One region of the Agrobacterium sp. rho-8.1 genome, then DNA from elsewhere that is predicted to be linked to it. Evidence: riboswitches for the same ligand, from Rfam matches in the RefSeq annotation. Region 1 holds a riboswitch; each other region holds the start of a gene.

Region 1 (3,272 bases):
TCAAAACCGCTGTGACAACCATCAGCGCCAACGCCAAGGCTTTCCCGGATCAGTTCCCGGCCGGTTCTGAAGGCGGCGCGGCGTCTCCTGCGATCTGGCAGAACTTCGCAGACTTCAAGGCGAAGTCCGAAAAGCTCGGCACGGATGCCGACACGGTTCTGGCGCAACTGCCGACCGATCAGGCCAGCGTGGGTGCAGCGATGAAGACGCTGGGTGCCGATTGCAGCAGCTGTCACCAGGCCTACCGCCTCAAGAAGTAAACTATGCAGTGGTCCGCCGGTCGTCTGGCGGGCCTTTTCTTGCGATCATTCCATGAATGGAGACGGCAATGGCGTCCATCTGGGCAAAGCTGGCGGGCGGTGCTGTTGTCGCCGGGGCCGCAGGGTTTGGCATTTTCCTGTGGGTCACCGCGCCGGAGCGCCAGTCGCCGAGCCACTGGGCCAATCTGGGCGAGCCCAATCTTGCCAATGGTGAGACGCTGTTTTGGGCGGGCGGTTGCGCAAGCTGTCACGCCGCGCCAAATGCCACGGGCGATGCGCTGAAGACGCTGTCCGGCGGCCAGGCGCTGCCAAGCCCCTTCGGCACCTTCCATATGCCCAATATCTCCCCCGATCCGCAGCATGGCATAGGTAGCTGGACCGTCGCGCAGTTCGGTGATGCCATGACGCGCGGCGTCGGCAGGAACGGCGAACATCTCTATCCATCCTTCCCCTATGCGTCCTATGCGCGGATGACGCCGCCAGATATCAACGACCTCTTCGCGTATCTCAAGACCCTGCCTGCCAGCAGCAATGACGCCCCGGGCCATGATCTGCCGTTCCCCTTCAACATCCGTCTCAGCCTCGGCGGCTGGAAGTTCCTCTATTTCGACAAGGGCCAGCCACGGGTCGAGCTTGCCAATGCGGATGCGGACGTTGTGCGCGGCCAATATCTGGTGGAAGGCCCCGGCCACTGCGGCGAGTGCCACACCCCGCGCGATGCGCTGGGCGGGTTTGTGAAAGATCAATGGCTGGCGGGTGGCCCCAACCCCGAAGGCGAAGGGCGCATTCCCAATATTACCCCCGGTTCACAGACCATAGGCGCATGGACGCAGGCCGATATCGCCAGCTATCTGGAAACGGGTTTCACGCCGGATTTCGACAGTGCCGGTGGCTCCATGGTCAAGGTGCAGCAAAACATGGCGCGCCTGACAGCCGAAGATCGCAATGCCATCGCCGCCTATCTCAAGGCCGTCCCGTCGCGGTAATTGCCCATTGACTTGAACGTCCACGCGCCGGATAACGGTTGTGTAATGGTCTTTCCGGGTTCGCCCGGAAAGTGAAAAGGGAACACGATAGAGGCACCAGCTTCGATTCGTGGCTGCCCCCGCAACTGTGAGCGGATAGCCTGAAAACGAAAAGCCACTGATCTGGCGCATCGACGCGAAATCGCCTTCGATTTCGGAACGTATGATGCAGATACAGACGGATCGGGAAGGTGTTTTCAAGGTTACGACCCGTGAGCCAGGAGACCTGCCATTGCGTGAAGTGTCGTCAATACCGGCGGGGTGTCCGGGTAAGCACGGTTGGCAGGTCGGTTCGTCCGGCCCTTAAAACCATGTGTCTCTTTTCCCCGTGGTGAATGTTGAATGCGGTCGTGCGGCTTTTGATCAGCAATGCGCCCACCCGCACAGGAAAGGGTCACCATGTCTATCCAGCAGAACACGGCTACATCAGCCGTATCGTCAAAAACATCGAAGATCGCACAGTCGTTGACAGCCGCCGCTCTCGGCCTGTTCATCGTCGGTTTCGTGGGCTTCTCGCATGTCGAGGCCATGCACAATGCGGCGCATGATACGCGCCACGCCAATGCCTTCCCGTGCCATTGAGGGGAGCCAAACCATGCCATTTTTCCGCAATATCGTTTTCACGGCCGTTCTGGTGGGGTTGATTGCAGGTCTTGCTGTCAGCGCCATGCAGGCCATCGGCACGACGCCGCTCATCCTTCAGGCCGAAACCTTCGAAAATGCCGGTGACGAGGCCGCGCCTGCCCACAGCCACAATGCCGCAACACCTGCGGATCATCACCATGACGCTGAAGCCTGGACGCCAGCCGACGGTTTCGAGCGCAACGCCTATACCATTGCCGCCAATGTGCTGACCGCCATCGGTTACGCGCTGGTGCTGACGGCGTTGATATCGTTGCGTGGTTCCGAAGGCGGCTGGCGTGAAGGTCTGTTCTGGGGTCTTGCAGGCTTTGCGGCCGTGATGCTTGCCCCCATGATCGGCCTGCCGCCGGAACTGCCGGGAACCCCCGCCGCTGCCCTGGGCGCACGCCAGATATGGTGGGTCGCAACTGTTGTCGCGACGGCGGGCGGACTGGCGCTGCTCGTGTTCAAACGCGCGGAGCCATGGGCGGCCATTCTGGCCGTGGCGTTGATTGTAGCGCCCCATCTTATCGGTGCGCCGCTTCCACCGGCGGGCGAACATGCACTGGCACCCCTGCCGCTGGAGCGTCGTTTCGTGGTTCTCGCCTCCGTGACCAGCTTTGTGTTCTGGCTGATCCTCGGCTCGCTCAGCGGCCTGTTTTTCAAGCGTTTCGAAACTGCCCGATAAGATGAAAAACGCGGTGGAATGGAGCGATGAACTCGACGCCCTGCGTTTTTCCGTTCCCGGTCATGGCGCGTATTGCGCCATGCATCGGCTGGCCTTCAAGGCGCTGCTGAAAGCAGAACCGGGGAGGGAAGCCTGCCTGTCGTTCTTTGCGGAAAACAGCGATGCGTTTCTGGCCGCCGCCTTGGCCAAGGTGACGCGCCTTTCATTATCCTTCGACCGAAGCCTGCACATCAACAGCCGCGATGTCAGGCGTGCCATGACGGGAGACCCACTCGGTGGAACGGCCCGCGCTTGTGGCGTGCTGGATCGGCTCCGCTAAGAATCTCCTCTGCGTCGATGGAATGTGACGTGGCAGAGGATCAGAGGACACGGCAGCGTTTGTGGCTCACCCCCCTCTGCCTTGTCAGGCATCTCCCCCTCAAGGGGGGAGAACAGCAAGACGCTCTCTCTTCACTCCATCCTCAGGGTTCAAGATGACCGAGAGCAATCCACGAGTCGATCTCCCCCCCTTGAGGGGGAGATGTCCGGCAGGACAGAGGGGGGTGAGCCACAAACGCTGCCGTATCATTCCACCCTACGACCGCTTCACATCGCGCTCGACCTTCCTCTCGGCCATATCGTCATCCAGTCTGCGCAGTCGCTCAAGGCTGGGAAGCGTCTGCCCAAAGTGCCTGTCCG
Region 2 (3,272 bases), 780 kb from region 1:
TGGCGTGCATGATTGCGCGCCGGAAACGGACAGACCCATTGATTCCGCGCAGAGGCCGACTGATCGGCGCACTTGTAACGGTTCTGTTCGCTGCACCCGTATCGGTGCAGGCTAATGATATATGCAATGACTTGCGCGCCCAGCTGAACCAACCAACGCGCATCATGGGCAACACCGCGGAAGTGCGCCGTTATGCGAGCGCGCTGGCCCAGCAGAACATCATCATCCGCCGGATCAGGAACGATATGCGCGGCTATGGCTGCTCCTCCGGCAGCGTGATTGTCTATGGAAATCCGAACGCGCAGCTATGCGGCGAAATCGGCGATGCGCTGGCGCAGGCTGAAGCTGAACGCGCCATGATTGCAGAAGACCGCGATCGTATGCTGGCCGCGCAGCAGGCAGACAACGCCCAGAATAGCCGCGAAAACATCATGGCCGCTCTCTATGAAAATGGCTGCTTCGATGAGCAGCCCCCGTCCATCGCCTCGACCGACCCTTCGCAAGACCCCGATATGCGTCACTCCGGAGATCCGTTCAGCCAACCCGATGATTCGGATTACGCCCCCTCGCCGGACATGCCCATGCAAGGTGGCCTGAGAACGCTCTGTGTGCGAACCTGTGACGGCGCGTTCTTCCCGATTTCATCAGATGCGACGCCACTGGATTTCCGCGATCAGGCGGCACAGTGTCAGCGCATGTGCCCAGGCACGCAGACGGAATTGTTCTACCACGCGCTGGAAGGCCAGGAGAGCTCGGACATGGTTTCGGCAAAGACCGGCCAGCCCTATGCGTCCATGCCGACGGCTTTCGCCTACCGCAACAACCCCAGTTCAAGCCGCGCACCGTCCTGCAGCTGCAATATGGCGGCCTATCAGGACCAGATGAAAAAGCAGGATGAACAGGCGAAAGCCCCGCAATCCACCGCCTTGCAGAATGGCTCCAGCAGCATCACCACCATCACGTCACCGAAGAGTGACGCCACGACCAAACCAGCGGACAGCAAGCCAGACGTCAAAGTTGAGGCTGTACCCGTGCCTGAGCGGGATTATGACCCGTCAAAGAACAAGGTTCGCATGGTCGGTCCACAATTCCTGCCCGAGGAGCAAAGCCGCATCGACCTGAAAAATCCCGCACTGGAGGGTGCGCAGCCTCAGCAGCAATAGGACCCCTTCACGTCGCGCCCCAGCGATCTCGAAACACCAGTTCGTCCAGCGGCAGACGCTGACGCCAGCCTTTCACCGCCAGTTCCGGCTCGCCATAGAGCGTCTCGACATGACCGACGCACAGCCATGCGACGATTTCGATGTGCGGCGGTATATCGAGGATACCGCGGATATCATCGTCGTGGAAGATACTGACCCATCCCACACCAACGCCCTCAGCGCGCGCCGCCAGCCATAGGTTCTGGACGGCGCAAACGGTAGAATACACATCCATGCGCGGATTATGTGTGCGACCCAGAACGACATCCCCTCCACGCGTCGGATCGCAGGTCACGCAGATCGACAGCGGCGCCTTGCGTATACCTTCCAGCTTCAGGTTGCGGTAAAGCGCCCGCTGCTCCTGCCCGAACATTTCAGAAGCTTCTGCATTGGCACGCGAAAAGGCCTCCCACGCGCGTTGCTTCACCTTCCCATCTGTGACCAGCGTGAAATTCCATGGCTGCATGAACCCGACTGACGGCGCGGCATGTGCAGCTTTCAACAAATTGCCGATCAATTCGTCCGATAGAGGGTTCGGTAGAAACTGGTCACGCACATCGCGTCGCGTTTCGATGGCGCGGTAGACGGCTTGCTTGTCGGCATCGGAAAATTCCTGAGCTGGCGCCAGCGCGTGTTCGAACTCGTCGTGTGGCATCGTCTATCCCCAACAATGCAGCGCGGGCCGTGGCGCGGCCCAGCACATCAAAACCTGCCGCCGTCCATGCGGTTCGGTCTATCGCATCAGGCCGGTCTTCTGACTTGGGTTCAACCGCATGTCACCGCCTTCCCGATCATCTCAGTGGCGTATGGTCACACGCGTCCACCTTACAGCGTTGGGCACGTCACGGATTTTCACCGCATTCCCGATTCTCCTGCCCAAAGGCAAGCACCTGATTGGTGGGTTATGGCTGGCGTAACCCACCAATGCAATCCTCATTTCAAAGCGTGACAGGAACCCAGATACCGCCCGTGCATTCTAGCCTTCATACGATGGAGGAAACATGATGAATGACGACACGCAACTGCGCGAGAAAATCGGCCAGGATCTCGACACGCTCCACCGAAACGAGAGTCCCAAATCCATTTTCGAAATCGCAAATGATTACCTGCTGGGAAATCCGGCCCTGAAACGCCTGACCGTCGAGGACATCATCAAGGAAGAAGCCGACAAGCGCGGCATTGAAATCCATTGATTTCAGCAGATATAATAGGCATGCAATTGATGCGGGTGTCCCTATCGCCGTGTACGTAACCATCGCAATCTGTATCCTAGTTGTCGTGATGATCGTGGCTGGAATGGCACTCGCGTCGCGCCACCGCGACAAAATCATCATCAAGATCGCATCCACGGCATTGCCGGCGGAAGATGACGCAACACCGCTCGACCGTCATTGGAAGGACATCAGACGCGGACGCGACGAGCCCAATGCCCTTTCACTCGTGCAGTCCAATCTTGGTGCCTTCGCGGCCCGCGTCGGATCCGCACGTGCGGCTGGCCGAAGCCTCGATCTCATGTATTATATGTGGAACGCGGATCTTACCGGCCAGTTGATGATGCGCGAGGTCATAACAGCTGCTGATCGCGGCGTGCGTGTGCGCCTGCTTCTGGATGATCTGGGCGTCTCCATCCCGGACCGCGCTTTTCATGCGATCGATAGCCACCCCAACATCGAACTGCGTCTGTTCAACCCCACCAAAGCGCGGGAGAACGTGTTCCGCCGTGGGCTGGAAATGGTCCTGCGGTTTCGCAGCGTCAACCGGAGAATGCACAACAAGGCCTGGATTGCAGATGGCAGGGTTCTGATCGTCGGCGGTCGCAACATCGGGGACGCCTATTTCGATGCAGCGGAACAGGCAAACTTCAGGGATTTCGATGTCATAGCCCATGGCGATTGTCTGGTGCAGGCTGAAGAAATATTCGATGACTACTGGAACAGCGCCGTCGCGGTGCCGGTCAGGTCGCTGCTCGCACGGCGCCCGAATAGACTTTCCAAACTCCGTCGAAGGATGGATGCGCTGGCGGCTGGAAGTGCTGCACGGCCCTATCTAGAACGGGTAGAAAGCCAGCAC
Region 3 (3,272 bases), 880 kb from region 1:
AATGACGCCGCCCCGGTCTATATCGCCGATCAGGATTACCGGAACATTGGCTGCGCGGGCAAAGCCCATATTGGCGATGTCATTGGCGCGAAGATTAACCTCCGATGCGCTGCCCGCACCCTCGACCAGAACGAGGTCGGCTTGTGATTTCAGATGCTCGAAACTCTCCAGCACCTGCGGCATCAGCCCCGCTTTCATATGCTGATAATCCGCCGCTTTGGCATTGCCGATGACCTTGCCCTGCACCACAATCTGCGCGCCGGTTTCGCTCTGTGGCTTCAGCAGCACCGGGTTCATGTGGACGGAAAGCGGAACGCCTGCGGCACGCGCCTGCAAGGCCTGCGCTCGACCGATTTCACCGCCATCGGCGGTCACGGCGGCATTGTTGGACATGTTTTGCGGTTTGAAAGGCATGACGGACAGGCCGCGACGCACGAATGCGCGGGCCAGACCCGCCACCATAAGCGACTTGCCGACATCCGAGCCGGTTCCCTGAAACATCAAGACGCGCGCTGCCATGAATTAGAACTCTATGCCGGATTGCGCTTTGACGCCCGCCTTGAAGTGATGTTTCACCAGCGTCATTTCCGTGACCATATCGGCGGTATCGATGAGCAGCTGTTTGGCGTTGCGACCGGTGACGATGACGTGCAGACCGGGGCGACGGTTCTTCAGGGTCTCCACGACCTCCTCCAGCGGCAAATAATCGTAACGCAGCGCGATATTCAGTTCATCCAGCACCACAAGACCGATGGTCTCATCAGCCATCAGAACCTTGGCTTCCTCCCAGGCCTTAGATGCGGCAGCGACGTCGCGTTTCAGATCCTGAGTGTCCCACGTGAAACCTTCGCCCATGGTCCGCCATGCGACGCGATCTCCGAACAGGGCCAAAGCGCCCTGCTCGCCGGTTGACCATGCGCCCTTGATGAACTGGACGATGCCGACACGTCTGCCGGTGCCGAGCATGCGAAGCGCCAGCCCGAAAGCGGCGGTGGACTTGCCCTTCCCGGCGCCGGTGTTGATCATCAGCAGGCCTTTTTCGATGGTCTTCTCCGAGACTTCAGCGTCCTGCACCACCTTGCGATTGACCATTTTGGTCCGATGACGTTCGGCTTCGCTGTCGCTGATGTCACGGGTCATGGCGGTTCATCCTTCCGGGTATCTTGCTTTTCGAAGCGGCGACTATAGCCAAAACGCATGCGTGAGCAATGATGCCTGGCATTGACACTCAAGCATCGTAGGGCCTAAGGGTTAGGGTCTGACGGTCTTTTTCCGGCAACGGGAAAAGCTAAGAGGGAACACGGTTCAGTTTGCAATGCGAACCAATCCGTGGCTGCCCCCGCAACTGTAAGCGGTGAGCCCGCGCCGGAAAGCCACTGGACATCAAAAGTCCGGGAAGGCGGCGCAAAGGCGTTCAAGCCGCGAGCCAGGAGACCTGCCGTTTCAGGAAAAACGTCTGCCGGGCGGGGTGCTCTGGTCAGTCGGTTGTTTGAACAATGGCTGTGCGTGTCGTCGCATGCTGTTTTTCGATATCCGCACCCCAGGACCATGTTGAAGGCGCGGAAATTATACTCTTGGATATCAGATCGACATCGCCCAGCGTGAATGACAAAGCAGATCGCGACACCGCGCCCGGCGTCGTTGTTTACGTGTGCCGTAGCTGCCGGTCCGAAGCGGATCCGAATGCTGACCCGCGTCCCGGCGCAACACTTGCGCAGGCGGCCATTGATCTGGGGCGGTCAGAGGGTGTCGATATCCGCAGCGTCAATTGCCTTGCCAATTGCAAGCGCGGCCTGAGTGCCGCGATGCGTAGCGCCGATGGCTGGTCCTATATGTTCGGATCGCTCGGTGAAGACGATGCGGCCGATCTGGTGGTTGGCGCGCGGCTTCTATCTCAGGCAAGTGATGGCTTGATGCCATGGCGCGGGCGGCCCGATAGTTTGAAGCGCGGCCTTGTTGCCCGCATTCCCCCTTTGCATTTTACCGAGGAGACATCATGACCACGCTCAACCGCGTTCCCTGCACCATTATCACCGGCTTTCTGGGCGCTGGAAAAACCACCTTGCTGCGTGGCCTTCTGGAAAAGCTCGATGGCAAGCGTCTCGCCATCATCGTCAATGAATTCGGCGATGTCGGTATTGATGGTGAAATCCTCAAGGGTTGCGGCATTGAAAGCTGCCCGGAAGAAAACATCGTGGAGCTGGCCAATGGCTGCATCTGCTGCACGGTAGCGGATGATTTTCAGCCCGCCATCGAGCAGATCCTGAGCCGCGAGCCACGCGTCGAGCATATTCTGATCGAAACGTCAGGCCTCGCGCTGCCTAAACCGCTGGTGCAGGCTTTCCAGTGGCCAGCGATCAAAAGCCGGGTGACGGTTGATGCGGTCGTGGCCGTGGCCGATGGTGCCGCCTTGGCAGACGGCATGGTATCGCATGATCTGGAAGCACTCGCTGCTCAGCGCCAGAATGACGAAGCGCTGGATCACGACGATCCTGTCGAAGAGGTGTTTGAGGACCAGATTGCCTGCGCCGATCTGATCGTCCTGACCAAGGGCGATCTGCTCGATGCCGCAGGGTTGGAGCGGGCGAAGGCGCATATCAACGCGCATCTTCCCAAGGCCGCCAAGATCATCGTGGCCGCCAATGGCGTAATCGATCCGGCCGTGCTGATCGGTCTTGGCCTTGCGGTGGAAGAGCATATCGAAAATCGCCACACCCATCACGACGATGAAGAAGATCATGATCATGACGAGTTCGACAGCTTCGTCGTGGAGCTGGACGCGGTAACGGATGCCGATGCGCTGGCCGCGCGCATTTCCGAAACAGCGGCCTCTGAAAACGTGTTGCGCATCAAGGGTTTCGTGGACGTATCGGCCAAGCCGATGCGGTTGCAGGTGCAGGCGGTCGGCTCACGCGTCAATCATTATTTCGACCGTCCCTGGGCCGCCGGTGAGGTGCGTCGCAGCCGTCTCGTAGTGATCGGTGAAAAGGGTCTCGACCGCGCAAAAATCGAGCGGATGCTGGCTGCCTGATCCATGCACATCCTCGCCACCACATCTTCGTCTCTGGACGATCTGATAGAGCCGGTTGATCTCGACCAAGGCGAGGTTGATGTGGTGGTGATGTCCTTTTCGGCGAGCGATCTGGGCGGCCTGGAGCGTGGGTGGCAGCGGAGCACGGATGGTTCTGTTTCATTCGTGTCCGCAAATCTTTTCGAACTGCGGCACCCCATGTCGGTTGATCTGTGGATCGAAAAGACTGCGGAACATGCAA

What was found. A riboswitch is a leader RNA that binds a small molecule or an ion and turns the genes downstream of it on or off. The one in region 1 is predicted to bind cobalamin.
Region 2: another riboswitch for cobalamin. It lies ahead of bluB (5,6-dimethylbenzimidazole synthase); the one in region 1 lies ahead of RMR21_RS03540 (CbtB domain-containing protein).
Region 3: another riboswitch for cobalamin. It lies ahead of RMR21_RS14060 (DUF1636 family protein); the one in region 1 lies ahead of RMR21_RS03540 (CbtB domain-containing protein).

Annotation. Positions count from the first base shown of each region.
Region 1 covers NZ_CP192788.1:715,940-719,211, forward strand. Annotated here, with positions in the region: gene RMR21_RS03530 (c-type cytochrome) at 1-260, shown strand, start outside; gene RMR21_RS03535 (cytochrome c) at 329-1,246, shown strand; cobalamin riboswitch at 1,276-1,533, shown strand; gene RMR21_RS03540 (CbtB domain-containing protein) at 1,685-1,867, shown strand; gene RMR21_RS03545 (CbtA family protein) at 1,881-2,594, shown strand; gene RMR21_RS03550 (hypothetical protein) at 2,596-2,913, shown strand; gene RMR21_RS03555 (hypothetical protein) at 3,169-3,272, opposite strand, start outside.
Region 2 covers NZ_CP192788.1:1,500,068-1,503,339, forward strand. Annotated here, with positions in the region: gene RMR21_RS07540 (DUF2865 domain-containing protein) at 9-1,163, shown strand; gene bluB (5,6-dimethylbenzimidazole synthase) at 1,171-1,857, opposite strand; cobalamin riboswitch at 1,930-2,111, opposite strand; gene RMR21_RS07550 (hypothetical protein) at 2,204-2,395, shown strand; gene RMR21_RS07555 (phospholipase D family protein) at 2,484-3,272, shown strand, end outside.
Region 3 covers NZ_CP192788.1:2,884,038-2,887,309, reverse strand. Annotated here, with positions in the region: gene RMR21_RS14070 (cobyric acid synthase) at 1-519, opposite strand, end outside; gene cobO (cob(I)yrinic acid a,c-diamide adenosyltransferase) at 523-1,140, opposite strand; cobalamin riboswitch at 1,249-1,457, shown strand; gene RMR21_RS14060 (DUF1636 family protein) at 1,575-2,000, shown strand; gene cobW (cobalamin biosynthesis protein CobW) at 1,994-3,031, shown strand; gene cobN (cobaltochelatase subunit CobN) at 3,035-3,272, shown strand, end outside.